Linked DNA regions of Kineococcus endophyticus. The main gene of each other region encodes a partner of the protein of the gene in region 2 in a complex. Links are inferred from orthologs where the notes say so. Each region holds a gene or a part of one and is shown on either strand. Other genes may lie near its edges. The genes, in order: uvrB and pcrA.

Region 1 (13,822 bases), on a different replicon or contig from region 2:
CGCGGAGATGACGACCTTCTTGGCGCCGGCGGCCAGGTGGGCCTTGGCCTTCTCGCCGTCGGTGAAGAAGCCGGTGGACTCCACGACGACGTCCACGCCCAGGTCGCCCCAGCCGAGGTTGGCGGGGTCGCGGTCGGCGAGCACCTTGACGCTCTTCGACCCGACGACGATCGAGTCGCCCTCGACGCGCACGTCCTCGGCGAGCTTGCCGAGGATGGAGTCGTGCTTGAGCAGGTGCGCCAGCGCCTTGGCGTCGGTGAGGTCGTTGACCGCCACGATCTCGACGTCCGCGTTCTGCGCGAGTGCGGCGCGGAAGAAGTTGCGGCCGATGCGGCCGAATCCGTTGATGCCGACCCGAGTGGTCATGCGCTCTCCATCCCTTGACGCACCCCGTGACCGGGCGGGCCGGGTGCGTCTCGTGCGTCCCGTACGTGATCAGTACTGGTGCGGTACCCCGCTGACGACCGGGGGCACCCGCCGCGGGCCCCGCGGCGTCGGCACGACCCTATGGCCTGCGTCACGTCGTCGCGGACCCGGGGTGGCTCAGGCGTCGAGCATGTCCGCCGTCAGGCCCGACTCCGTGCCCGGCACACCGAGCTCGATGGCCTTCTTGTCCGCCATCCCCAGCAGCCGCCGGATGCGGCCGGCGATCGCGTCCTTGGTCATGGGCGGGTCCGCGAGCTGGCCGAGCTCCTCGAGGCTGGCCTGCTTGTGCTCCAGCCGGAGCCGGCCGGCCTGCAGCAGGTGGTCGGGGATGTCCTCGCCGAGGAGTTCCAGGGCCCGCTCCACGCGTGCGCCCGCCGCGACCGCGGCCCGCGCCGAGCGACGCAGGTTGGCGTCGTCGAAGTTCGCGAGGCGGTTGGCGGTCGCCCGCACCTCGCGGCGCATGCGCCGCTCCTCCCACGTCATCATCGCGTCGTGCGCTCCGAGGCGCGTCAGCAGCGCCGAGATCGCGTCGCCGTCGCGCAGGACGACGCGGTCCACCCCGCGCACCTCGCGCGCCTTGGCCGACAGCTCCAGCCGGCGGGCGGCGCCGACGAGGGCGAGCGCCGCCTCCGGGCCGGGGCAGGTGACCTCGAGCGCGGCGGACCGGCCGGGTTCGGTGAGGGAGCCGCGGGCCAGGAACGCCCCGCGCCAGGCGGCCTCGGCGATCTGGGTGGAGCTGGAGACGATGTGCGAGGGCAGACCGCGCACGGGCCGCCCGCGGCCGTCGAGCAGCCCCGTCTGGCGGGCCAGGGACTCACCGTCGCGCGCGACGCGCAGCACGTAGCGGGTGGCGCGGCGCAGCCCGCCGGCCTGCACGACGAGCAGGTCGCTGGGGTGGCCGAAGACGTCGGCGATGTCGCGCCGCAGCCGCCGCGCGATCGAGGCGGAGTCGAGCTCGGCCTCGATGACGATGCGCCCGGACACGATGTGCAGGCCGCCGGCGAAGCGGAGCATGACCGACACCTCGGCCTTGCGCGCCGCCGTCGTCGTCACCGGCAACCGGCTCAGCTCGTCCTTGACCGCCGCCGTCATCGCCATGGTGCGTCCTCCCCCGGGACCCTCGTCCGCTGTGCCTGTGCTCGTCCGTCTGCTCGCGCTGCGCCGCGCGCTGCCCCCCGCCTGGTCAGGGCCCCGCCGCGAAGACGTCACGGTAGGCCGCCGCGAGCCGCAGCGCGTCGTGCCGGGGGGTTCCGTCCCCCACGGACACGGTGCGCAGCAACAGGTTCGCACCCATCGAATCGGCGACGGACCGCAGGGCGTCCACGTCGGTCACGGCCACCGGGTCGGCCAGGACGGCGTCCACCCGCAGGTCCGGCGCGTGCGCGGCGAGGACCTCCAGGTGGGCCTCGGCGCTGAAGCCGTCGGTCTCCCCCGGCTGCACGGCGAGGTTGAGGGTGACGCAGGTCCGCGCCGAGGTCCGCGTCAGGGCCTGCGCGAGCCCCGGGACCATGAGGTGCGGCAGGACGCTGGTGAACCAGGACCCGGGGCCGAGCACGACCCAGTCCGCCGTCGTGATCGCCTCGACGACCTCCGGCCGCACGGGCGGGTCCGGCGGCAGCAGCCGGACGTTGGCGACCCGACCGGTGGTGGAGGCGACCGCGACCTGGCCGCGCACCTCGGTGAGCTCGTCGGGCGCGCCCGGGACGAGTCCCAGGACGTCGGCGACGATGTCGAGCGGGACGGCGGCCATGGGCAGGACCCGGCCCCGGGCGCCGAGCAGCCGGCCCACCCAGTCCAGGCCGGCGACCTCGTCGCCGAGCAGCTCCCACAGCGTCGCGATGAGCAGGTTGCCGGTGGCGTGCTGGTGCAGGGACCCCTCGCTGGAGAAGCGGTGCTGCAGCACGTCGCGCCAGGTGCGGCCCCACTCGGAGTCGTCGCACAGGGCGGACAGGGCCATCCGCAGGTCCCCCGGCGGCAGCCCGCCGAGTTCGCGGCGCAGGCGTCCGGACGACCCGCCGTCGTCGGCGACGGTGACGACGGCCGTGAGGCGGTCGGTGAGGTGGCGCAGCGCGGACAGCGAGGCGGACAGGCCGTGGCCGCCGCCGAGCGCGACGACCGCCGGGGCGCTCGAGGGCGCGGCGACGGGGGCCAGGGCGCCGACCGTGGGGATGAGGCCGGTGGGGAAGCTGGTGGCGGAGGGGTGGGTGGACTCGGGCAGGGGTCTCACTCCCGACCCAGGTCGCGGTGCAGCACGCGGACGGGGACGCCGTCGCGGCGCAGGCGGGCGCCGAGCTCCTCGGCCATCGCCACCGAGCGGTGCTTGCCACCGGTGCACCCGATGGCGATGGTCGCGTACCGCTTGTTCTCGCGGCGGTAGCCGTCGAAGACGGGGGCCAGCGCGGACTCGTAGCGGTCAAGGAACGGGGTGGCGCCCTCGGCGGCGAGCACGAACCGGGAGACGGGCGCGTCCTGGCCGGTGAGCGGCCGCAGCTCCGGTTCCCAGTGCGGGTTCGGGATGAACCGCACGTCGGCGACGTGCTCGGCGTCGGCGGGGGTGCCGTACTTGAAGCCGAAGCTCATGACGGTCACGCGCAGGTCGTCGGCGCGGTCGGCCTCGAAGAGGGAGGCGACGAGCGCGCCGAGCTGGTGGACGTTGAAGGAGCTGGAGTCCACGACGACGTCGGCGCGGGCGCGCAGCTCGCCCGTCAGGGCCCGTTCGCGGGCGATGCCGTCGACGATGCGGTCGTCGCCCTGCAGCGGGTGTGGGCGCCGGACGGACTCGAACCGGCGGACGAGGACCTCGTCGGTGGCGTCGAGGAACAGCACCCGCGGGGAGACGTGCCGGGTGTCGAGGGCGGCGAGCGCGCCGGTCAGCTCGGCGAAGAAGCTGCGGCCGCGGACGTCGACGACGACGGCCAGGCGCGGGATCGCCTGTCCTGCACGGGCCGCGAGCTCGGCGAGCGGTTCGAGCATCTGCGGCGGCAGGTTGTCCACGACGTACCAGCCGAGGTCCTCGAGGGCCTTGCCCGTCGTGGACCGCCCCGCGCCGGACATCCCGGTGATGATGAGCAGTTCGGGCCGCCGCTGCCGGTCCGGTCCGGTGCCCGCAGAACTCCGGGCGTCCGCCCCGTCCCGCGGGTCCACGCCCTCCGCCGTCTCCTGCACGCGCTCATCCTGTCATCCCGGGCGTGTCGTCCGCGACGAGGTGGGAACTCGCCGCGGTCGACCGGTCACCTGCCGTGGTCGCACTCCCCGCCACGGTGGGCTCAGTCGAGGAGCTCCCCCGTGGCGGTGTTGACGGCGGGTTCGGTGGCCGCCGACGACCCCGCGAGCGCCTCCACGACGGCCGCGGCGGTCTTGGCACCCATGCCCGGGACGGCGGCCAGCTCCTCGGCGGTGGCGGCGCGCAGCTTCTTGACGGAGCCGAAGTGCCGGAGCAGCGCCGTCTTGCGGGCCTGGCCGAGGCCGGGGACGCCGTCGAGCGCGGAGGTCGTCATCGCCTTGGACCGCTTGGAGCGGTGGTAGGTGATGGCGAAGCGGTGGGCCTCGTCGCGCACGCGCTGCAGCAGGAAGAGCCCCTGGCTGGTGCGGGGCAGGACGACGGGGTGCTCCTCCCCCGGCAGCCAGACCTCCTCCAGCCGCTTGGCGAGCCCGCACAGGGCGACGTCGACGACCCCCACGTCGGCCAGGGCGCGCGCGGCGGCCTCGACCTGGGGCCGGCCGCCGTCGACGACGACGAGGTTGGGGGCGTAGGCGAAGCGGCGGGGGCGACCGGTCTCGGGGTCGATGCCGGCCAGAACCTCCCCGCCGACCGCTCCGGACGTCTCGACCTCGACGCCGTCGGCGCTCTCCGTGATCGCCGCGCTCTGGCCCGGCCCGCCGTCCTGCTCCGAGCGCATCCGGCGGAAGCGCCGGGACAGGACCTCGCGCATCGCGCGGGTGTCGTCCACGCCGCCCTCGTCGCCGCGGACGGCGAAGCGCCGGTAGTCGGCCTTCTTCGGCAGGCCGTCCTCGAAGACGACCATGGAGGCGACGACGTTGGTCTCCTGGGTGTGGGAGACGTCGTAGCACTCGATGCGCAGCGGGGCCTCCTCCAGGCCGAGGGCCTCCTGCAGCTCCTGCAGGGCCAGGCTGCGGGTGGTGAGGTCCCCGCCACGGCGGGTCTTGTGCAGGGCCAGGGCCTGGGTCGCGTTGCGGTGCACCGTCTCCATCAGGGCGCGCTTGTCCCCGCGCTGGGGGACGCGCAGGTCCACGCGGGAGCCGCGCAGCTCGCTGAGCCAGTCCTCCACGTCGGCCTCGACGGTGGCCGGCAGCTCGGGGACGAGCACCTCGCGGGGCACGCCCTCGCCGGTCTCGCCGCCGTACACCTGCAGCAGCAGCTGCTCGACGAGTTCGGGGGTGCCGACGTCCTCGACCTTCTCGGAGATCCACCCGCGCTGGCCGCGGACGCGTCCACCCCGGACGTGGAACACCTGCACGGCGGCCTCGAGCTCGTCGTCGGCGATGGCGAACACGTCGGCGTCGGTCGCGTCGGGCAGGACGACGGCGGACTTCTCCAGGGCCTTGGTGAGGGCGCCGAGGTCGTCCCGGAGGCGGGCCGCGCGCTCGTAGTCCATCTCGGCGGCGGCGGCCTTCATCTCGCGCTCGGCGCGGCGGACGAACTTGGCGGTGTTGCCGGCCATGAAGTCGCAGAAGTCCTGCGCGAGGTCCTTGTGGTCCTCGGCGGACACCTTCCCGACGCAGGGCGCGGAGCACTTGTCGATGTACCCCAGCAGGCAGGGGCGGCCGACCTGGCCGGCGCGCTTGAAGACCCCCGTCGAGCACGTGCGGACGGGGAAGACGCGCAGCAGCAGGTCGACGGTCTCGCGGATGGCCCAGGCGTGGGTGTACGGACCGAAGTAGCGGGTGCCCTTGCGCTTGGCGCCGCGCATGACCTGCACGCGCGGGAACTCGTCGCCCATGGTGACGGCGAGGTACGGGTAGGACTTGTCGTCGCGGTACTTGACGTTGAAGCGGGGGTCGTACTCCTTGATCCAGGAGTACTCCAGCTGCAGGGCCTCGACCTCGGTGGCCACGACGGTCCACTCGACGCTGGCGGCCGTGGTGACCATGGCCATGGTGCGCGGGTGCAGCGCGGACAGGTCCTGGAAGTAGTTCGACAGGCGGGCCCGCAGGCTCTTGGCCTTGCCGACGTAGATCACCCGGCCGTGCGGGTCGCGGAAGCGGTACACCCCGGGTTCGACCGGGATCTCCCCCGGCTTGGGGCGGTAGGTGGCGGGGTCGGGCACGGGGTCGAGGGTAGGTCGCCGGTCCGACACGAGCCCGTCACCCCCGTGCCGCGACGCACCGCTGCCGCCCGGTCACCGTGTGCGAGAGGTCGTGCGGGGTGCGGGTGAACACGGCCCCGATCGGCCCACGCGCGGCCTGCCCGGGGGCCGGTGCCGTCCTAGCGTCCGCGTGTGGTCTCCCCGACGCTCAGCCCGTCCGTCCCGGCGCCGGCGGCGCCCGACCGTCCGCGGGTGCTGCGCCGGCCCCTGGGCTTCCCCGTCGGGGACGGCGCCCCCGGACCGGTCGCGGTCGTCGTGGGCGACGGCCTCGACGCGACGCGCACGGCGGAGGTGGTGCAGCGGCTCGGGGCCGCCGGGGTGCTGGTGCGGACCGGCGAGGCCACCGGGCTGCCCCGACCCGCGACCGACGGCGCCTGCGAGGACGTGGAGGTGCCCTCCGGAGGGTCGGGCCGGGTGCTCGGCGCCCTCGTGGCCGGGCTCGCCGACGTCCTCGCCGGGCACCGGCCGTCGGCGGTGCTCGTCCACGGCGGCGGCACCGCGGCCCTGGCGGGCGCGCTGGCCGCCAACGCGGCGGGGCTGCACCTCGTGCACCTCGGCGCGGGGCTGCGCAGCCACGACCGGCGGCAGCCCGAGGAGCACCACCGCCGGGTCGTGGACGGCCTGGCCGACCTGTGCTGCGCCCCCTCCGCCGCGGCCGTGGCCGCCCTGCGCGCCGAGGGCGTCGCCGACGAGCGGATCCTGCTCACGGGTGACCCCGTCGTGGAGTCGCTGCACCGGTTGCTGCCCGACGACGCCACCCAGGACGCCCTGGCCGCCGAGCTGCGGCTGCCGGCCGGGTACGTGCTGCTCACGGTGGACCGGCCCGACCACACCGGACAGCCCGAGCTGCTCGCCCAGCTCCTGGGGGAGGTCGCGACGCTCGTCGAGGCCGGGTTGCCGGTGGTCGTCCCGGCCGGCCCGTCGACGGCGGACCGGTGGCGGGAGCTGGGGTTCGGCGGCCTGCTGGACCGGTGCACGGTCCTGGGGTCGCTGGACCCCGTGCAGAGGACGGTCGTCCAGCACCGAGCGGCCGTGCTCGTCTCGGACGCGGAGGGCGCGGCCGAGGAGGCCTCCGTCCTCAAGCGCCCGGCCCTGCTCGTGCGCCGCGCGACCGAGCGTCCCGAGGTCCTGGGCACCTTCACCACTCTCGTGCCCGGCGGACTGCGGCTCGCCGCCGCCGTCCGCCGCGCCCTGGCCGACGACCCAGCCCGGCTGCAGACCCTGCCGAGCCCCTACGGGGACGGCTCGGCGAGCCGGGTCGTGGTCGAGTCGGTGGTCAAGCTCGTCGCCCCGTTCTGAGGCGCCGGGCCGGCGACCTCAGCTGGCCCGCGCCCGACGCCGCCGCGTGCCCGCCGTCGCCGTGGTGGTCTGGAGGATCTCGGCGAGGAACTGGCCCGTGTAGCTGGCCGGGTCCGCCGCGACCTCCTCCGGGGTGCCGGTGCACACGACCGTGCCGCCGCCGTTGCCGCCCTCGGGCCCCATGTCGACGAGCCAGTCCGCGGACTTGATGACGTCGAGGTTGTGCTCGATGACCAGCACGCTGTTGCCCTTGTCGACGAGGCCCTGAACCACGCCGAGGAGCTTGCGGATGTCCTCGAAGTGCAGGCCCGTCGTGGGCTCGTCGAGGACGTAGACCGTGCGGCCGTTGGAGCGCCGCTGCAGCTCCGAGGCCAGCTTCACGCGCTGCGCCTCCCCGCCCGACAGGGTCGTCGCCGGCTGCCCGAGCCGGACGTAGCCCAGGCCGACCTCGGTGAGGGTCGTCATGAACCTGGAGATGGCCGGGACCGCGGCGAAGAAGTCGGCGGCCTCCTCGATCGGCATGTCGAGGACCTCGGCGATCGTCTTGCCCTTGAAGTGCACCTCCAGGGTCTCCCGGTTGTACCGGGCCCCGTGGCACACCTCGCAGGGGACGTAGACGTCCGGCAGGAAGTTCATCTCGATCTTCAGCGTGCCGTCGCCCGCGCACGCCTCGCAGCGGCCGCCCTTGATGTTGAAGGAGAAGCGGCCCGGCTGGTAGCCGCGCAGCTTCGACTCCGGTGCCGAGGCGAACAGCTTGCGGATGTGGTCGAAGACCCCCGTGTACGTGGCGGGGTTCGACCGCGGCGTGCGGCCGATGGGGCTCTGGTCGACGTGCACGACCTTGTCGAGGTGCTCCAGCCCCTCCACCGACTTGTGCCGGCCGGGGACCCGGCGGGCACCGTTGAGCTTGTTGGCCAGCACCGTGTAGAGGATGTCGTTGACCAGCGTCGACTTCCCGGACCCCGACACCCCCGTCACCGCGACGAGCTGACCGAGCGGGAACTCGACCGTCACGTCCTTGAGGTTGTTCTGCCGGGCGCCGGTGACGACGAGCTTGCGCCCGTCCTGCGGGCGCCGCTGGGCGGGCACCTCGATGGCCCGGGCGCCGGAGAGGTACTGGCCCGTCAGCGACTTCGGGTTCGTCAGCAGGCCCTCGAGGTCGCCGGAGTGCACGACCTCCCCGCCGCGCTCCCCCGCGCCGGGACCGAAGTCGACGATCCAGTCGGCGATGCGCACGGTGTCCTCGTCGTGCTCGACGACGATGAGGGTGTTCCCGAGGTCCCGCAGCCGCGTCAGGGTGTCGATGAGCCGGCGGTTGTCGCGCTGGTGCAGGCCGATCGACGGCTCGTCCAGCACGTAGAGCACGCCCACCAGCCCCGAGCCGATCTGCGTCGCGAGCCGGATGCGCTGGGCCTCCCCGCCGGACAGGGTGCCCGAGGGGCGCGACAGGGACAGGTAGTCCAGACCGACGTCGAGCAGGAACCCGAGCCGCGCCTGGATCTCCTTGAGCACCTGGCCCGCGATCTTCTTGGCCCGCGCCGACAGCTCCATCGTGTCGAGGAAGCGCGAGCACTCGTCGATCGGCAGGGCGCAGATGTCGGAGATCGAGCGTCCGGCGATCTTCACGGCCAGCGAGGTGGGCTTGAGCCGCGCCCCCTGGCACACGGGGCACGGCGTCTCGCGCATGTACCCCTCGTACCGCTCCTTCGAGGAGTCCGACTCGGTCTCGGCGTGCCGGCGCTTGACGAACTCGACGACGCCCTCGAAGCCCGTGGAGTACGACCGCTCACGGCCCCACCGGTTCTTGTAGCGGACGTGGACCTGGTGGTCCTTGCCGTACAGCAGGGCGTCCTTGGCGCGCTTGGGCAGGGCCCGCCACGGGGTCGTCGTCGAGAAGGACAGGTCGGCGGCGAGCGCCGTGACGAGGCGCTCGAAGTAGTCGGCCGACCCCGCCGTCCACGGCGCGATGGCCCCCTCCTCCAGGGAGAGGTCCTCGTCCGGCACGACGAGCTCGGGGTCGACCTCGAGCTGGGTCCCGATGCCCGTGCACTCCGGGCACGCCCCGAACGGGGAGTTGAAGGAGAAGGAGCGCGGCTCGATCTCGTCCAGCTCCAGGGGGTGCTCGTTGGGGCACGCCATCTTCTCGGAGAAGCGGCGCTCCCCCTCGGGGCCCTCGACGTCGACGAGGTCGGCCACGAGCAGCCCCGAGGACAGCAGCAGCGCCGTCTCGACGGAGTCGGTGAGGCGGCGCTTGACGCCGTCCTTGACGACGAGGCGGTCGACGACGACCTCGATGGTGTGCTTGAGGCGCTTCTGCAGCGTCGGCGGGTTGTCCAGGGGGACGACCTCGCCGTCGACCCGGGCGCGGGCGAAGCCCTTGGCCTGCAGCTCGCGGAACAGCTCCGCGTACTCGCCCTTGCGCTCGCGCACGACCGGGGCGAGCAGCTGGAAGCGCGTCCCGTCGGGCATCTCCAGCAGTTGGTCGACGATCTGCTGCGGCGTCTGGCGGCCGACCGGCTCCCCGCAGACGGGGCAGTGCGGCGTGCCCGCCCGCGCGAAGAGCAGGCGCAGGTAGTCGTAGACCTCGGTGATCGTGCCGACCGTCGAGCGGGGGTTGCGCGACGTGGACTTCTGGTCGATCGACACCGCCGGCGACAGGCCTTCGATGAAGTCCACGTCGGGCTTGTCCATCTGGCCGAGGAACTGGCGGGCGTACGCCGACAGCGACTCCACGTAGCGGCGCTGGCCCTCGGCGAAGATCGTGTCGAAGGCCAGCGAGCTCTTGCCCGAGCCGGACAGGCCGGTGAAGACGACGAGGCTGTCGCGGGGAAGGTCGACCGAGACGTTCTTGAGGTTGTGCTCGCGGGCACCCCGGACGACGAGGCGGTCGCCCGCCGCGCGGGCGCTGGCCACCGAGCGCGTCGCCGAGCTGGCGGAGGTCCGGCTGCGACGGGCGCCGCCGCTGCCCTGGGCGGGCACCGGTTGCGGGGACGCCGCGGTCCCCGTCGCGCTCTGGGTCTTCGCTCTCGCGGTCTTCGCGCTCGGGGTCTTCGCGCTCGGGGTCTTCGCGCTGGAGGAGGGGGTCCGGGATGCCACGGGGCAACCCTAGGCGCCACCTCCGACACGAGCCTCCGCGCGCGGTCCGGGGACGCCACCCGTGAGGACTGCACGGGTGGGCGTCCACCGATCGGCGGACGCAGGTAGTTGAGCGTTCTGCTTACCCTCAGTACATGGCTCCACCCGTCTCCGCCCTGCAGGACGCCCACCCCCACCACCTCGCGGTCGCCGGCGTCCCCGCCGCCGACGCTGTGGCCGAGTCCGCCGCGACCGGCCCGACGCGCTGGCTGGACGACGACGAGCAGGTGACCTGGCGGACGTTCCTGTCCGCGACGCAGTTGCTCCTCGACCGCTTCGACCGGCAGCTGCAACGGGACTCCGGGATCCTCCTGACGTACTACGAGATGCTCGTGCGCCTGTCCGAGGCCCCTGACCGGTCCCTGCGGATGAGCGAGCTGGCCGAGTCCTCCCTCTCCTCCCGCAGCCGCGTCTCGCACGCGGTGGCCCGGATGGAGGAGCGCGGCTGGATCCGCCGGGAGGCCTGCCCGACGGACGGTCGCGGCTACCTCGCCGTGCTGACGGACAAGGGGCTGGAGGCCCTGGCGGCTGCGGCCCCCGGGCACGTGGAGACGGTGCGCACCACGCTGTTCGACCGGCTGACCGACGACCAGCTGCAGCAGCTGCGGTCCATCAGCGAGGTCCTGCTGGAGCACCTGCAGGAGACCGGCAGCGTCTCCCCCGTCCCGCCGGCTCCCGGGCACTCCTGACGCGTCGGGTCGAGGCGCCGGGCGCCGGCCGGTCAGGAGGGGACGGCCGGCCCCCGTTCGTCCTGCACGACCACCGCCTCCCGCGGCCGCACCACGACCTGCGGTTGGCGGAGGACGGCGTGCTGCGGTCCTGGGCCCTGCCCAACGGCCTGCCGACCGCGGCCGCCCGCAACCGGCTGGCGATCGCGGTCCCCGACCACGACCTGGACCACCTCACCTACGAGGACGCCACGAAGACCATCGCGGACACCGGCTGGTGGGAGCTGGAGGACCGGGACGAGCGCAGGACGGTCTTCGTGCTGCACGGGCGGACGGGGCCCCGCCGCTTCGCCCTGGTCCGCACCCGCGGGTCCGGAGGCCGGTCGGCAGGGCCCGGCGGACTGCTGCTGCACCTGACGTCGCAGCAGCCCGCCGGGTGAGCCGGTGGGCTCGAGGGCTCAGGCCCCCTGCGCCGCGCGCATCCCCCGCAGCTCCTTCTTGAGGTCGCCGACCTCGTCGCGCAGCCGCGCCGCCAGTTCGAACTGCAGCTCGGCGGCGGCCGAGTGCATCTGGTCGGTCAGCTCCTGGATGAGGTCGGCGAGGTCGGCCTGGGGCATCCCCGCCTTCGGCTCGGGCCCCACCTCGCGGCCGACGTTCTTGCCCTTCGCGCCCTTGCCCGGCGTCGGGGCCTTGCCGCGCGACTGCGACCGGCCGCTGCCGCCCTGGCCCCCGCCCTTGGCCGCCGCGAGGAGTTCGGCGGTGTCGGCGTCCTCGCGGGCGATGAGGTCGGTGATGTCGGCGATCTTCTTGCGCAGCGGCATCGGGTCCACACCGCGCTCGGTGTTGTAGGCGATCTGCTTCTCGCGGCGGCGGTTCGTCTCCTCGATCGCCTCGGCCATCGACGGCGTGATGCGGTCGGCGTACATGTGCACCTGACCGGAGACGTTGCGGGCCGCGCGCCCGATCGTCTGGATGAGCGACTTCGACGAGCGCAGGAAGCCCTCCTTGTCGGCGTCGAGGATCGCGACGAGCGAGACCTCCGGCAGGTCCAGGCCCTCGCGCAGCAGGTTGATGCCGACGAGGACGTCGTACTCGCCCTGCCGCAGCTCGCGCAGGAGTTCCACGCGACGCAGGGTGTCGACCTCGGAGTGCAGGTACCGCACGCGGACGCCCTGCTCGAGGAAGTAGTCCGTGAGGTCCTCGGCCATCTTCTTCGTCAGCGTCGTGACGAGGATGCGCTCGTCCTTCGCCGTCCGCAGCGAGATCTCGTGCAGGAGGTCGTCGATCTGCCCCTTCGTCGGCTTCACGACGACCTCGGGGTCGACCAGCCCCGTCGGGCGGATGATCTGCTCCACGACCCCCTTGCCGCGGGAGAGCTCGTAGTCCCCCGGCGTCGCCGACAGGTAGACCGTCTGGCCCGTGCGCTCGAGGAACTCCTCCCAGCGCAGGGGGCGGTTGTCCATGGCGCTGGGCAGGCGGAACCCGAAGTCCACCAGGGTCCGCTTGCGGGACATGTCGCCCTCGTACATCGCCCCGATCTGGGGCACCGTCACGTGGGACTCGTCGATGACGAGGAGGAAGTCCTCGGGGAAGTAGTCCAGCAGCGTGTTCGACGCCGACCCGGGACCGCGGCCGTCGAGGTGGCGGGAGTAGTTCTCGACCCCGGAGCACGAGCCGACCTGGCGGAGCATCTCGATGTCGTACGTCGTGCGCATCCGCAGCCGTTGCGCCTCCAGCAGCTTGCCCTGCTGCTCCAGCTCGGCCAGCCGCTCCGTCAGCTCGGCCTCGATGGTGCCGATGGCGCGCTCGAGGCGCTCGGGGCCGGCGACGTAGTGCGAGGCGGGGAAGACGTAGACCAGCTCCTCCTCGCGCAGCACCTCCCCGGTCAGCGGGTTCAGCGTGTAGAGCTTGTCGATCTCGTCGCCGAAGAACTCGATCCGCAGCGCGTGCTCCTCGTACTGCGGGATGATCTCCACGGTGTCGCCCCGCACGCGGAAGGTGCCGCGGGTGAAGGCCAGGTCGTTGCGGGTGTACTGCTCGACGATGAACTTGCGCAGCAGTTCGTCCCGCTCGATCGTGTCGCCAACCTTCAGCGTCACCATCCGGTCGACGTACTCCTGCGGGGTGCCGAGGCCGTAGATGCACGACACGGTCGCGACCACGATGACGTCGCGGCGCGTCAGCAGGGAGTTCGTCGCGGAGTGCCGCAGCCGCTCGACCTCGTCGTTGACCGAGGAGTCCTTCTCGATGTAGGTGTCCGACTGCGGGACGTACGCCTCGGGCTGGTAGTAGTCGTAGTAGGAGACGAAGTACTCGACGGCGTTGTTGGGCAGCAGCTCGCGGAACTCGTTGGCCAGCTGCGCGGCGAGCGTCTTGTTCGGGGCCATGACGAGCGTGGGGCGCTGCACCTGCTCGATGAGCCAGGCCGTCGTCGCCGACTTCCCCGTGCCCGTCGCGCCGAGGAGCACGACGTCCTGCTCGCCCGCGTTCACCCGTCGCGCCAGCTCGGCGATGGCGGTGGGCTGGTCCCCCGAAGGGGAGTACTCGGAGACCACCTCGAAGGGGGCCACCCGGCGCTGGATGTCTGTCGTCGGCCGCATGGGGGAAGACTAGGTCGGACCTCCGACACTCAGCCTCTCGATGACCTCCGGCAGCACCGTCACGCTCACTGCGCACCCCGGGTCGGCGCTGTCCCACCGCCGCTGACCTGCGGGGACGTACCCGAGGTCCGCCAGTCCGCTCTCGGCGGACACCCACGCCCCCAGCGGCCAGCGGTCCCCCTCGAACAGCCACGCCGGGCCGCCCGCCCTCGAGAGGCGGTGCAGCACGCGGTGCCGGTCGCCCTCGGCCGGTGTCCCGACGGGCACCGGACCGCGCCGGCCCGCACGGAGCCCCTCCTCGAACGGCACGAGCCGCTCACGCCACAGCCGCTCGACGAGCCCGGGCAGCGGGTCCGGGACGCCGTCC
Region 2 (13,954 bases):
CTGCGCTGGTCCTGGAAGCGCATGGTCCTCACGGCGCTCGCGGGCACCATCCCCTTCCTGTCCTTCTACGCCGAGCGCAAGAACACGCACGCGGTCCAGGCCGAGCTCGGCGTCCGCGCCGCGTGAGCGCCCTCCAGCGGGTCGCGGTCCACGTCGCCGTCGAGGCCGGCGGGCGCCTGCTCGTGCTCGACGACGCCCTGCCGTGGGCGTTGCTCGCCCACGGGGAGACGCCGCTGGCCGCTGCCCGGCGCGTCCTCGGCCCCGACCTCGACCTCGGTGAGCTGCTGGCCGTCCACGACGGCCGCCGCACGGACGGCGAGGGGGTGTTCGGGCTCGACCTGCACACGGTGCACCTCGTGCTGGCCGGGACGCTGCCCGACGGTTCGGCTCCCGCTGTGGCGCAGTGGATCCCGGTCTCCGACGACTGGCCGCTGGTCGCGGACGACCGCGTCGCCCTCGACCCCGCCGAGCGGGTGCGGTTGTCCCCGGCCGTCGACAGCGCCCCCGACAGCACCTCCGCCGATGTCCCCGTCGTGCGGCAACGGCTCGCCTGCTACGCCGTCGTCGTCGCCGACGGCTCCCTGCTGCTGACGCGGCTCAGCACGAAGACGCCGAGCCCCGGACGCTGGACCCTGCCCGGCGGTGGAGTCGACCACGGCGAGCACCCGCTCGAGGCCGTCGTGCGCGAGGTCCACGAGGAGACGGGCATGGCGGTCCGCGTCACCGGCCTGGCCGAGATCGGCGCCGAGCACTTCACCGGCCGGTCCCCGCGCGGGGTCCTCGAGGACTTCCACGCGGTGCGCATCCTCGTCCGCGCCGAACCCCTCGAGGTCCTCGACCCCGTCGTCCTCGACGTGGGGGGCAGCACCGACCTCGCCCGCTGGGTCCCGCTCGGCGAGGCCGACGACATCGGTCTGGTGGGCGTCGCCCAGCGGGGCTTGCACATCGCCCTGCAGGGCTGAGGGGCGGGGGAGGGAACCGCTGAGGGGTTCCCCTGCGGCGGCTGTGATGGCAGGATCCGGCTCGCCCCCACCCCCCTCGGAAGCGAGCCCATGCGTCCTGGTCGTCCCCTCGTCCGGTTCCTCTGCTCCGGCGCCGCCACCGCGGCGCTCGCGGTCCCGCTGCTGGCGGTCCCCGCGACGGCCGCGACGACACCCGCAGCCAGTCCCGCAGCCACTCCCGCAGCCACTCCCGCAGCGACTCCGGGTCAGGTGCCGGACGTCCTCCCGGCCCCGGCCGCCGGGACGACCCGCATCCAGATCGGGGCGTTCAACGACTTCCACGGCCGTCTGGAGTCGCCCGAGGAGACGGACGACGGGGCCCCGATCGGTGGCGCGGCGCAACTCGCCGGGGTGTTCGACGCGATGCGCGCGAAGAACCCCAACACCGTCGTGGTCTCGGCCGGCGACAACATCGGCGCCTCGACGTTCACGTCGTTCATCCAGCAGGACGCCCCGACGATCGCCGCGCTCAACGCCATGGGCGTCGCCGTCTCGGCCGCCGGGAACCACGAGTTCGACCGCGGCTACTCCGACCTCGTCGACCGGATCGGCGTGCAGGGCAAGCCGGGTGCGAACGGGGCGAACCCCCTCGCGGCGTTCCCCTACCTCGCCGCGAACGTGCTGAAGGCCGACGGGACCCACGCGCTGCCGTCGTTCGCGACGACCGACGTCGGTGGGGTCCGCGTGGGTTTCGTCGGCGTCGTGACGCAGCAGACGGCGAGCCTCGTCGCCCCGGCCGGCATCCAGGGGCTGCAGTTCACCGACCCCGTGGCCGCCGCGAACGCCGTCGCCGCGCAGCTGTCCGACGGGAACACCGCCAACGACGAGGCGGACGTGATCGTCCTCCTCGCGCACGAGGGGTCGTCGGGCACCGACTGCGCCACCGTCGGGACGCAGGGCGCGTTCGGGAAGATCGTGCAGGAGTCGAGCGCGCAGATCGACGCGATCGTCTCCGGGCACACCCACCTGCGCTACGACTGCGCCTTCGGAGTCGCTGGGCGCACCGTCCAGCGCCCCGTGGTCTCCGCGGAGAGCTACTCCACGGCCGTCGACAACCTCGTCCTCGACGTGGACACGACGTCGCGCGACGTGGTCGCCGCCGGCCACCAGGTCCTGCCGGTCGAGGGTTTCACCCCGAACCCGCAGGTCCAGGAGATCGTCGACGACGCCGTGGCCTACGCCGACGACCGAGGCAAGCAGCCGGTGGGTTCCATCACCGCGGACATCACCCGCGCGTTCTCCGGTGAGGACGACGACCGCGGCAAGCAGTCGCCGCTGGGGAACCTCGTCGCCGACGCGCAGCTGCAGCAGACGGAGGCCGCGGGCGCCCAGATCGCGCTGGAGAACCCCGGCGGGTTGCGGGCGGACCTGCTGTACGCGCAGTCCGGAGCCGAGGGCGACGGGGTCGTCACGTACGCCGAAGCCGCGGCGGTGCAGCCGTTCGCGAACTCGGTCGTCACGATGACCCTCACCGGTGCGCAGGTCCGCCAGGTCCTCGAGGAGCAGTGGCAGCCGGCGGGTTCCTCGCGGCCGTTCCTCGCCCTCGGCCTGTCGAAGGGTCTCTTCTTCACCTACGACGAGGCCGCTCCCGCGGGCCAGCGGATCCGTTCCGTGACCCTCGACGGTGCTGAGGTCGACCCGGCCGCGCAGTACCGCGTCACGGTGAACAGCTTCCTGGCCTCCGGCGGGGACAACTTCACGACGCTGGCGGAGGGCACCGACCGCGCCGAACTCGGCAAGACCGACCTCGAGGCGTTCACGGCCTACCTCGGCCTGCCCGAGAACCAGCGCCTCACACCGGACACCGAGCTGCGCTACGCCCCCGCCGCCGCGGCACCGGCCCCGGTCCCGACGACTCCGGCGCCGACCGCGCCGGCCCAGACGGCACCTGCCGCCGCGCCGGCGCCGAGCAGGACCCCGACGCAGCGTCCGTCGCGGACGGCCGCGGCGCAGCCGGGGTCGCTGGCGAACACCGGAGCGGACGTCGCGCCCTGGCTCGCGGCCGGTGCGGCTCTCGTCCTGGCCGGCGGGCTGCTGCTGACGGCCGCGCGACGCCGGGCGTCCTGACGAGGAGGCTGGTCGCCCCGAGCGTCGCCTCTCGGCGAGTGGCCGCTCGTAGCGGCTGGAGTTGAGGCCCGGGGACACGTACCGGGGCGACCAGTCCTCACAACCATCGGCACCCGGGGAGCATTCCTGGAGCCCCACCTCGACCCCTCGTCCCGCGTGGAAAACACACTTTCCGCCCTCAGAACACGTGTTCCAAGGGCGGAAAGAGTGTTTTCCACGAAGGTGGGTGACGGGCGGTGGCTCAGTGCGTCGGGGCGGGGGCGGCGGGGCGCTCGCCGGCGGGGTCGCGCCGCTCGAGGGCCGCGCCCTCGACGTCCAGCACCGGCAGCCAGCGCAGCCACCGCGGCAGCCACCAGGCCGCCCGGCCGAGCAGCGACAGGGCCGCGGGCACCGCGATCATCCGGACGACGACGGCGTCGGCGAGGATCCCGACGGCCAGGGCGAACGCGATGGGCTTGATCGTCGCGTCGCCCTCGGGGACGAACCCGGCGAAGACGGCGAACATGATCGCTGCGGCCGCGACGACGACGGGTGCCGCCTGCCGGAACCCCGTCCGCACCGCCTGCAGCGGTTGCGCCCCGTGGGCGTGCGCCTCGTGCATCCGCGAGACGAGGAACACCTGGTAGTCCATCGCGAGGCCGAAGAGGATCCCGACGACGATGATCGGCGCCAGGCTCAGCAGCGGCCCCGTGGTGTCGGCGTGGACGAGCTGCTTGAGCCAGCCCCACTGGAAAACCGCGGTGGTGGCGCCCAGCGAGGCGCCGATCGTCAGGAGGAACCCGAGGACCCCGACGACGGGGACGAGGATCGAGCGGAACACGAGCACGAGCAGCACGAACGCGAGGCCGACGACCAGCACGAGGTAGACCGGCAGCGCGTCCGACAGCGTGGCGTTGACGTCGACGCTCACGGCCGTCTGACCCGTCACGTACGCCGGCGTGCTCGAGCCGTCCTCGCGGATGAGGTCGCGCATGCGGTGCACGAGGTCGGTCGTCGCCGCGGCGTCGGGGGCGGTCGTCGGGATGACCGTCACGAGGGCGGCCCGCCCGTCGGCGCTCGGGACGGCGGGGGTGGCGAGGGCGACGCCGTCGAGGCGGGCGAGCTCGGTGGTCAGCTCACCGCCGCGGGCCACGGCGTCCGCGCCGCGGGTCAGGACGAGCAGCGGACCGCTCACCCCGGCGCCGAAGCGGTCGGACAGGATCGCCTGCGCCTTCTCCTGGGTGCTGCCGTCCGGCCACGAGGTGGCCAGGCTCGTCTGCATCGAGGCGACGGGGATCGAGACGGCGCCGAGCGCGACGACCGCGGCGACCAGGCTCAGCCAGCGCCGGCCGGTGACGAGGCGGCTCCAGCCGCCGAAGAACCCGCGACCGGCGGGGTCGGGCTCGGCCGGCGGGACGGCGGTGTGCTTGCCGCTCTCGTGGGCCAGGGCCCGGCGGGCCGCGCGCGGCAGGGCGCGCAGGCCCACGACGCCCAGGGCGGCGGGGACCAGCGTGAGGGCCACGAGGACGGCGACGACGACGGTCGCGGCGGCCGCGACACCCATCTCGGTGAGGAAGGGGATGCCCGCCACCGCGAGGCCGGCGAGGGCGATGACGACCGTGGTCCCGGCCGTCAGGACGGCCGACCCGGCGGTGCCGACGGCGAGCGGGACGGCCTCGGCGACCGACCTGCCGGCCAGCAGCTCGTGCCGGAAGCGCGTGACGATGAAGAGCGCGTAGTCGATCCCGACGGCCAGGCCGAGCATGACCGCGAGGATCGGGGTCGTGGACTGCAGGTCGACGAAACCGGTGAGGGTCGTGATGCCGAGAGCCCCGATGCCGACGCCGACGACGGCCGTCAGCAGGTTCATGCCCGCCGCGACGAGGGAGCCGTAGGTGATGGCGAGCACGACGAGCGCGACGACGACGCCGAGCACCTCGGCCGCCCCGCCGATCGTCGCGACGCCCTGCGTGGCGGTCCCGGTGACCTCGGCCGTCAGGCCCGAACCGCGGGCGTCGTCGACGGCGCGCAGGAGCGCCTGCCGCTGCGCGTCGGTGACCTCCGGCGGGGCGACCCCGTAGGAGACGGTGCTGTAGGCGGCGCGCAGGTCGGGGGAGACGACGGGGTTCTGCGGGTCCAGCGGGTTGCTCGCCCCGCGCGCGCCGGGCAGGGCGTTCAGCGCCTGCACGACGCCCGCGACCTTGGCGGCGTTCTCGGGCGCGGTGATCTGCTGGCCGGCGGGGACCTGGAGGACGACCTGCGCGGACGCGCCGTCGGCGGTGTCCCCGAACTCCTGGCCGATGAGGCGCAGGGCGGTCGTCGACTCCTGGCCGGGGATCTCGAAGGTGCTCACGGTCTTGCCGGACAGGGTGGCCGCGCCGACGCCTCCGAGGGCGAGGAGCAGCACCCAGACCGCGATCACGAGGCCGCGGAACCGGAAGGACCCCCGGCCGAGGCGGTGCAGGAAGGTGGCCATCGGTCAGTTCTCCGTCTCGTGGGGGTGCGCGTCGGGGTGGCCGAGCGCGCCGAGGGCGGCGGCGACGAGGTCGTCGGCCAGGTCGGTCGTGGGGACCTCGCAGAAGGCGAGAGACGTGACGGCCAGGCCGCCGACGGCGCTCGTGATGCGCACGGCCCGGGTGACCTCGGCCGGCGTCGGTTCCGTCCCGGGGGTGGGCACCGTGGCGCCGAAGGCGCGGAAGAGGACCTCGCCGAGGACGTCGAGGCGTTCGCCGGTCAGGACGCCCTGGCTGATCGAGGTCAGCATGAAGGAGACGAGACCGGGGCGGCTGGCCGCCAGGGCCACCAGCGCCTCCAGCACCCGCCGGTCCCGCGCGGAGCCGGCCGGGGTGCCGTCGACGGCGGCCGCGACGGCCTCGAAGTGGTCGACGGTGTGGGCGATGGTCGCCTCCGCGATCGCCTCCTTCGTCGGGAAGCGGTGCAGCAGGCCGGTCTTGGAGTAGCCGACGGCGTCCGCGATGCGCTGGACGGACGTCTGCTCGAGGCCGTGCCGGGCGAACAGCGCGGCCGCCGCGTCGAGGATCTCCTCGTCGATCTGTTCCTTCGTCAGCCGTGGCATGGGACCAGTGTAGACCGGGATGGACCGGAGTGGTCCATCGAGGACCGGATCGGACCAACGGCCGGGCGCCGCGGTGTGCCCGTTCGCGGCGGGGTCTGTCCGAAGGGAGGCCTACCCTTGACGGACGATGAGCACACTCTTCGACGACCTCCCCTTCGGCGGCCCCTCCGGTCCCGGCGGCGGGCGGGGCGACACGGGTCCCGCCGTGCTCGCCGACACCTCCGCGGCCCGGCGACCGCGGCGCCCGGGGCTGGACCCCGCGGCGCTCGTCGCGGGCCTGAACCCCCAGCAGCGCCAGGCCGTCGTGCACGCCGGGTCCCCCCTGCTCATCGTCGCCGGGGCCGGCTCGGGCAAGACGCGCGTGCTGACGCACCGCATCGCGCACCTGCTCGCCGAGGGGCGGGCGAGCGCGGGGCAGGTCCTCGCGATCACCTTCACCAACAAGGCCGCGGCCGAGATGCGCGAGCGCGTCGCGGCCCTCGTCGGCGACGTCGTCGGCATGGGCGCGCGCAGCATGTGGGTCTCGACGTTCCACTCCGCCTGCGTCCGGATCCTGCGGCGCGAGGCCCAGCACCTCGGCATGCGCACGTCGTTCTCGATCTACGACTCCGCCGACTCCCAGCGGCTCATGGCGATGGTCGGCCGCGAGCTGGAGCTGGACCCGAAGAAGCACGCGCCGCGCGCGATGTCGGCGATGGTCTCGAACCTCAAGAACGAGCTGGTCGACGAGGACACCTTCTTCGACCGCGCGCACTCCGGCGAGGGCACCGAGACCGAGAAGGTCCTCGCGCGCGCCTACCGGACGTACCAGCAGCGGCTGCGCCAGGCCAACGCCATGGACTTCGACGACCTCATCATGTCGACCGTCCACCTGCTGCAGGCGTTCCCGGACGTGGCCGAGCACTACCGCCGCCGGTTCCGGCACGTCCTGGTCGACGAGTACCAGGACACCAACCACGCGCAGTACGTGCTGGTGAAGGAACTCGTCGGCACGGAGGAGGGCAACGTCCCGCGGGGCGAGCTGACGGTCGTCGGCGACGCCGACCAGTCGATCTACGCCTTCCGCGGCGCGACGATCCGCAACATCGTCGAGTTCGAGCAGGACTACCCCGACGCCACGACGATCCTGCTGGAGCAGAACTACCGCTCGACGCAGAACATCCTCACGGCGGCCAACGAGGTCATCAAGGTCAACGAGGACCGCCGCCCCAAGAACCTGTGGACCGCCTCGGGCGCAGGGGAGAAGATCATCGGCTACGTCGCCGACGACGAGCACGACGAGGCCGCCTTCGTCGCCGAGGAGGTCGACCGCCTCCACGACCACGAGGACGTGAAGTACAAGGACGTCGCGGTCTTCTACCGGACGAACGCCCAGTCCCGGTCGCTGGAGGAGGTGTTCATCCGCACCGGTCTGCCCTACAAGGTGGTCGGTGGGACGCGCTTCTACGAGCGCAAGGAGATCAAGGACGCCGTCGCGTACCTGCGCGTCCTGGACAACCCCGACGACACCGTCAACCTGCGCCGCGTGCTCAACACCCCCAAGCGCGGCATCGGCGAACGGGCCGAGGCCTCGATCGTCGTCCTGGCCGAACGCGAGCGCATCGGCTTCGGCGCCGCCCTGGACCGGGCCGACGAGGCCATCGGGCTCGTCTCCCGTTCCCTCAACGCCATCAAGGGGTTCGCCCAGCTCATCGCCGACCTGCGCACGCTGGCCGAGTCCGGGGCGTCCCCGGCCGTCGTGCTGGAGGCGGTCCTGGAGCAGACGGGGTACCTCGCCGAACTGCGCGCCAGCGCCGACCCGCAGGACGAGTCGCGCGTCGAGAACCTCTCCGAACTCGTCGCCGTCGCCGAGGAGTTCGCCGAGGACAACCCCGAGGGCACGCTGTCGGACTTCCTCGAGCGCGTCTCCCTCGTGGCCGACGCCGACCAGATCCCGGCCGGTGCCGAGGACGACGGCGTCGTCACCCTCATGACGCTGCACACGGCCAAGGGCCTGGAGTTCCCCGTCGTGTTCCTCACGGGCATGGAGGACGGGACGTTCCCGCACCAGCGCTCGCTGGGGGATCCCGACCAGCTCGCCGAGGAACGCCGGCTCGCCTACGTCGGGCTCACCCGCGCTCGGGAACGGCTCTACCTGTCCCGCTCGGCCGTGCGCAGCGCGTGGGGGGCGCCGCAGCAGTACCCGCCGTCCCGGTTCCTCGACGAGGTCCCGCCGACGCTGCTGGACTGGAAGCGCGGGGAGTCGACGTACCAGAACGTCTCCTCGCCGTCGGCGGCTTCGCGCGTCTCGCAACGCCCGGGCGTGCGCTCTGCGGGCAACCGCCCCGTCATCGCGCTGAACCCGGGGGACCGGGTGACCCACGACTCCTTCGGCCTCGGCACCGTCGTGCGGGTCGAGGGCGAGGGGGACAAGACCATCGCGCACATCGACTTCCGCACCGAGGGCACCAAGCGGTTGCTGCTGCGCTACGCGCCGGTCGAGAAGCTCTGACGGATCGCGGCCGCCACCTCGGCGGGCCGTTCCAGCGGGAGCAGGTGGCCCGCGCCCCGCAGGGTGGTGAACTCCGCCCGTGGGTACACGGCGCCGTTGAGCTCCCGCTGCGCCTGCGGGCCCAGGTCCCCGTCGGCACCTCCGGCGAGGACCAGCGCGGGGACGTCGAGCCGGCCCACCCGGTCCGACCAGTCCTCGCGGCTGCCGTGCTGCAGCCACGCCCGCCAGGCGGCGGGGTCGGTGCGCCGCAGGTCCTCGCGCGCCAGGGCGTCGAGGGTGGGGTCCAGCGGGTCGCCGGTGTTCGCGTCGAGGAACTCGCCGACGGCCGCTCCGCCGAGCGGGCCGTCAGCGGCCCAGCCGAGCATCGTGCTCCGGCGGTCCTCCGCCATCGGCTCCGGTGACGGCGGGGACGCGGCGAGCAGCACGACCCCCGCCGGCCGTTCGTGCGGTGCCAGTCCCGCGGCGACGACGGTGGCGACCTTCCCGCCCATGCTGTGACCGAGCAGCAGCCACCGCCCCCGGTCCCGTCCGGTCAGCTGGTCGAGGACCCACCTCGCCATCGCCTCGACCGACGTGCCCGGGTCCAGCGGCGCCCCGCCGAACCCCGGGAGGTCCAGGGCCACCAGGTCGAACCCCGGCGCCAGCTCGCGCGCCAGCGGTCGGAAGGAACGGGAACTCATCCCGAGGGCGTGCAGGCAGACGATCGTCGTGGAGGTGGTGGTGCTCACGAGGGCATCGTCTCCGTTCCCGTCCGGTCCCGCCCGCGCTGCGGCATCCTGACGGGATGAGCACGACCTCCCCGCTGCCCGAGGTGGACGTCGCCGTCTGCCAGGTCGCCCTCGCCGTCGGGGACCCCGACGGCAACCTCGCCCGCGGCCTCGCCGCGGCGGAGGACGCGGCCCGCCGGGGCGCGCGCATCGTCGTCCTGCCCGAACTCCTGCGCAGCGGTTACGTCTTCGTCTCCGCCCAGGAGGCCGAGGACCTCGCCGAACCCGCCGACGGCCCGACCGCCGCCGCGTTCACCGACCTCGCCCGCCGGTACGACCTCGTCGTCGCGGTCGGGTTCGCCGAGCTCGACGCCGACCGGTCCCTGCGCAACAGCGCCCTGCTGCTGGACGGCAGCGGGATCCGGACGGTCTACCGCAAGGCGCACCTGTGGGACGGCGAGAAGGACGTGTTCGTCCCCGGTGACGAGCTGCCCGAGGTGGTCGCGACGCCGTGGGGCCGGCTGGCGCTCGCCGTCTGCTACGACCTGGGGTTCGTGGAGTGGATGCGGCTCATCGGCCTCGCCGGTGCCGACCTCGTGTGCGCGCCGACGAACTGGCCCGGTCCGCCGCGCGGCGAGGGCCGCCCGATGGAGGTCGTGCACGTCCAGGCCGCCGCGTCGGCGAACCGGATGTTCGTCGCCGCCTGCGACCGGACCGGGGCCGAGCGCGGCGTGACGTGGGTCGGTGGTTCGGCGGTCGTCGGACCCGACGGGCGCCCGTTCGTCGAGGCACCGGCCGGTGCGGGGGAGCACGTCCTGCTCGCGCGCTGCCGGCTCGGGCTGGCGCGCGAGAAGAGCACGTCGGCGCGCAACGGCGTGCACGCCGACCGGCGTCCCGAGCTCTACGCGGGACTGCTCACGCGCTGACGACGCGGACACCGGTCAGAGCCGGCCGTGCGCGGAACTCCTCCAGCACCACCTCGACGTGGTCGGCGAGCACGTCGGGCACGTCGAGGATCCGCAGGTGCCCGACGACCCCGGCCCCACCGCGCCAGACGACCTCGCCAGCGCGGGACAGCACGACGGAGAACCGCTCGATCCGCTGGCTGTGGGCGATGTCCTCCCACAGGTCGACCGAGCGCACCGGGAACGCCGAGGGGAACCGCAGGCCCAGGCGCGGACGGTCGTCGTCCGGGGACCAGGGGGACCGTCCCTCGACGGGCGCCCCGGCGAGGTCGACGGGTCCGTCCTCGTCGCCGACGACGGCTTCCCCCGCACGGTCGCCCTCGACGTGCCGGCGCACGAGGTCGCCGAGCCCCGCCAGGGCCGCGACGTCGGGGTCGGCGATCCGGCCGGTCGCCGCGGGCGGCACGTTGAGCAGGAAGCAGGAGTTCCCGCCGACGGCCGCGCGCCACAGGTCGAACAACTCCGCCGCGGGGCGCACCCGGTCGTCCTCGGCGGGGTGGTGGAACCAGCCCGGTCGCACGGACGTGTTGACCTCGGCCGGGTACCAGACGCACTCCCCGGCGTACCCGGCCAGCGCGGCCCGGCTGCCGAGGTCCTCCTCGTCCGAGCGCACGCGGCGGGAGAACTCCCCGTCGTCGGCCTGCTGGGAACGGCTGGCCGTGCCCTCGGCGTCCCGCAGTTCGTGCGGCACGACGCTCCACTCGTCGCGGCGGGTGTGGCCTGCCTCGTTCCCGCACCAGCGGACGTCCGGCCCGCACACGCTGACGACCGCCTCCGGTTGCAGCGCACGGACGACGCGCACGTAGCGGTCCCAGTCGTACAGCTGCCGGCGGCCGTCGGGGCCTTCGCCGTTGGCGCCGTCGAGCCAGACGCAGAACACGTCGCCGTACCCCGTGAGGAGTTCGGTGAGCTGGGCGACGAAGTAGTCGTCGTAGTCCCGGCCCGAGCCGTAGCGCGGGTCCGTGCGGTCCCACGGGGAGAGGTAGACGCCTAAGGCCAGACCGGCTGCGGCGCAGGCCTGCGACACCTCGGCGACGAGGTCGCCGCGGCCGCCGCGCCAGGGGCTGGCCGCGACGGAGTGGGCGGTGTGGGCGCTGGGCCACAGGCAGAACCCGTCGTGGTGCTTGGCGGTGAGGACCACCCCGCGCATCCCGGCAGCGGCCAGCGCAGCGACCCACTCGCCGGCGTCGACGTCCGGCGGGTCGAACAGCGCGGGGTCCTCGTGACCCAGGCCCCACTCCCGGTCGGTGACGGTGTTCATGCCGAAGTGGACGAACCCGTAGAACTCCAGCGCCTGCCAGCGCAGCTGACGCGCCGACGGGCGGACGTGGGCGAGGTACCGCAGGTCCGGCTCGCGGGTGCCGTCGCTCACCGGGCCCGCCGCCGGGCCGGGCGCACCGCGTGCTGGGCGGGGATGTGGTCGGTGAGGGCGCGGGCGGCGCTGGCGCGGGCGAACGTCAACTGCGCGACCCGGACGTAGAGGCAGTCGACGACGAGGAGCTGAGCGTGCCGGGCGGCGAACGGCCCCTCCCGGTAGGTCGTGCCGCCGGGGGCGACCGTGAGGACGACGTCCGCGAGCTGGGCCAGCGCCGACGTCGGGTCCCCGGTCACGGCGACGGTCGTGGCGCCGCGCCGCGCAGCCAGCTCGGTGGGTTCGACGACCTCGCGGGTCGCGCCGGAGAACGAGATGGCGATGGCGACGTCCGCGGGGGTGAGCAGCGCCGCCGACGTGCTCGCGGCGTGGACCTCGGTCCAGTTCCGCACCGGGACGCCGATGCCGAACAGGCGGGCGTCGGTCTCGGCCGCCATCGCGGCGCTGCCGCCCACGCCGTACACGTCGACGCGGTGCGCGCGCGCGACCGCCTGCGCCGCGCGCTCCACGGCGTCGAGGTCGAGGCGGCGCGCGGTGTCCTGCAGGCTGCGCACGTCGGCGGCGGCGACGACGGCGGCGACGCGGTCGAGGTCGTCGTCGGGGGCGATCTCCGGCCCGATCTCGGCCGACCCCCAGACGGACCCGCCGCCGTCCTTGCGTCCCTGTTCGCGGGCCATCCAGCGCACGAGGCCCTGGTACCCGTCGAGACCGATGGTCTGGCAGAACCGCGTGACGGCGGCCTGGGACGTGCCGGCCCGGCGCGCGAGCTCGGTGGCCGAGCACTCCTCGACGCTCTCGGGGGACTCCAGCACGAAGTCGGCCACCTTGCGCAGGGAAGGGGGCAGGTCGGCCCGGACCGCCTCGATGCGCTGCGCCGGGTCGAGGGTTTCGACGCCCATCCGGACTCCTCCGTCAGAGTGGATGACTCATCCAGCTGACGCAGGCTAGCACTGCGACCACGCTGCGTGCGGTCCCCGGCGGGACCGGAAAGCCCTTCCAGGAGGGGGCCGCGAGCGCAACGAGAACGCAACACGAACGCAACACGGCGATCCCTTGACAGGCCCTCTCGACCGAGTGAAACATTCATGCAACCAGCAACGACGCGGTGAATCGACGACTCAAGGAGAGATGCTGTGCCCCCCTTCGCCGACCGGTTCGCCGGCCACGTCGCCCAGTTCGGCACCGAGGTGCGGGACCGCCTCGACCGCCTCTCGACGCTGGCCACCTCCGGCGGTCTCGACGAGGCCGTGGGCCTGCTCGCGGACTGCATCGCCGCCGGCGGGGTCGTCCAGGCGTTCGGCACCGGGCACTCGGAGGCCTTCGCCATGGAGGTCGCCGGACGTGCCGGCGGGCTCATCCCCACGAACAAGGTCGCCCTGCGCGACGCCGCCCTCCTCGGCGAGCACGAGATCGCGGAACTGACGGGTGAACCCCCGCTGGAACGCGACCCGAACATCGCCCAGGACGTCTTCGCCACCGTCGTCCGCGACCCCCGCGACGTCTTCGTCATCGCCTCGAACTCCGGCGTCAACGGGTCGGTCGTCGGTCTGGCGCTGCTGGCCAAGGAGAACGGCCACAAGGTCATCGCGGTGACGAGCCTGGAGCACACGCTGGCGGTGGAACCCAAGCACCCCAGCGGCAAGCGGCTCTCCGAGATCGCCGACGTCGTCATCGACAACCTCGCCCCCTACGGCGACGCGACCCTGACGGGCGTGTCCGACGTCGCGGTCGGTTCCGTGTCGTCGCTCACCGCGGCGTTCGTCGCGCAACTGCTGACCATCGGCACCGTGACGGCCCTCGCCGAACGGGGCGAGGACGCCCCGCTCTACGTGTCGGCGAACGTGCCCGGCGGTCACGACCGGAACAAGGCCATCGAGGCCCGCTACGGCGACCGCCTGCGCCGCAGCGCCTGAACAGCATCCCGCCCGTCCACCCGGAAGGAACCACCGTGAGCGAGTCCACCACCCTGCAGCGCCGACGTTTCCTGGGACTGGTCCTGGCCGGGACCCTCGTGCCCGCCGCCACCGCGGCCTGCGCCGCCTCCGGCGGGAACGAGGACTCCGGCGACTCCGGTCCCACCGGGGAGGTCAGCGAGCAGAACCCGTTCGGCGTCGCGAAGGGGGCGGCCGTCGACGCCGTCATCTTCGACGGCGGCTACGGCACCGACTACGTCTCCTTCGCGGCCGCGAAGTACGCCGACCTGCACGACGGCGGAAAGCTGACGGTGTCGCCCTCGACCCAGATCGCGCAGGAGCTGCAGCCCCGCTTCGTCGGCGGCAACCCGCCGGACCTGCTC

The links.
Region 1: the proteins of pcrA (region 2) and uvrB are in contact, whole or in part, in a crystal structure (PDB 7EGT), measured with the Thermus thermophilus proteins. The link is inferred for Kineococcus endophyticus from one-to-one orthologs. Residues at the interface, in WP_096412145.1 of Thermus thermophilus: His654, Arg656, Phe657, Gln666, Asp668, Glu669, Lys680, Arg681, Leu682, Ser683, Lys685, Tyr686, Ala687; in WP_096411307.1 of Thermus thermophilus: Glu23, Leu25, Arg26, Asp27, Gly28, Glu29, Arg30, Phe31, Arg55, Glu326, Asp327, Phe328, Glu379, Ser382, Gln383, His398, Gly400, Arg401.

What each region holds. Positions count from the first base shown.
Region 1 is NZ_JBFNQN010000013.1:117,426-131,247, reverse strand. Bases 10,885-13,822 are described here. They hold uvrB (excinuclease ABC subunit UvrB), read right to left. Parts: upstream 13,456-13,822; coding sequence 11,314-13,455; downstream 10,885-11,313. Other genes in these bases: coaE (dephospho-CoA kinase), read right to left, coding at 13,465-13,822; AB1207_RS18590 (DNA polymerase ligase N-terminal domain-containing protein), read left to right, coding at 10,885-11,295. In the rest of the region: gap (type I glyceraldehyde-3-phosphate dehydrogenase), read right to left, coding at 1-366; DNA-binding protein WhiA, read right to left, coding at 544-1,524; AB1207_RS18620 (gluconeogenesis factor YvcK family protein), read right to left, coding at 1,610-2,596; RNase adapter RapZ, read right to left, coding at 2,650-3,498; excinuclease ABC subunit UvrC, read right to left, coding at 3,693-5,714; AB1207_RS18605 (UDP-N-acetylglucosamine 2-epimerase), read left to right, coding at 5,886-7,052; excinuclease ABC subunit UvrA, read right to left, coding at 7,071-9,965; AB1207_RS18595 (MarR family winged helix-turn-helix transcriptional regulator), read left to right, coding at 10,283-10,876; more of AB1207_RS18590, read left to right, coding at 10,873-10,884. UniProt on the Escherichia coli protein: The UvrABC repair system catalyzes the recognition and processing of DNA lesions. A damage recognition complex composed of 2 UvrA and 2 UvrB subunits scans DNA for abnormalities.
Region 2 is NZ_JBFNQN010000003.1:350,132-364,085, forward strand. Bases 5,863-8,932 are described here. They hold pcrA (DNA helicase PcrA), read left to right. Parts: upstream 5,863-6,250; coding sequence 6,251-8,614; downstream 8,615-8,932. Other genes in these bases: AB1207_RS05955 (TetR/AcrR family transcriptional regulator), read right to left, coding at 5,863-6,123; AB1207_RS05965 (alpha/beta fold hydrolase), read right to left, coding at 8,590-8,932. In the rest of the region: AB1207_RS05935 (DUF3817 domain-containing protein), read left to right, coding at 1-126; AB1207_RS05940 (NUDIX domain-containing protein), read left to right, coding at 123-962; AB1207_RS05945 (bifunctional metallophosphatase/5'-nucleotidase), read left to right, coding at 1,053-3,068; AB1207_RS05950 (MMPL family transporter), read right to left, coding at 3,310-5,523; more of AB1207_RS05955, read right to left, coding at 5,527-5,862; more of AB1207_RS05965, read right to left, coding at 8,933-9,342; AB1207_RS05970 (nitrilase-related carbon-nitrogen hydrolase), read left to right, coding at 9,399-10,247; AB1207_RS05975 (alpha-L-fucosidase), read right to left, coding at 10,237-11,658; AB1207_RS05980 (MurR/RpiR family transcriptional regulator), read right to left, coding at 11,655-12,557; AB1207_RS05985 (sugar isomerase domain-containing protein), read left to right, coding at 12,792-13,571; ngcE (N-acetylglucosamine/diacetylchitobiose ABC transporter substrate-binding protein), read left to right, coding at 13,607-13,954. UniProt on the Escherichia coli protein: A helicase with DNA-dependent ATPase activity. Unwinds DNA duplexes with 3'-5' polarity. Translocates on single-stranded DNA with 3'-5' polarity. Initiates unwinding more efficiently from a nicked substrate than double-stranded DNA.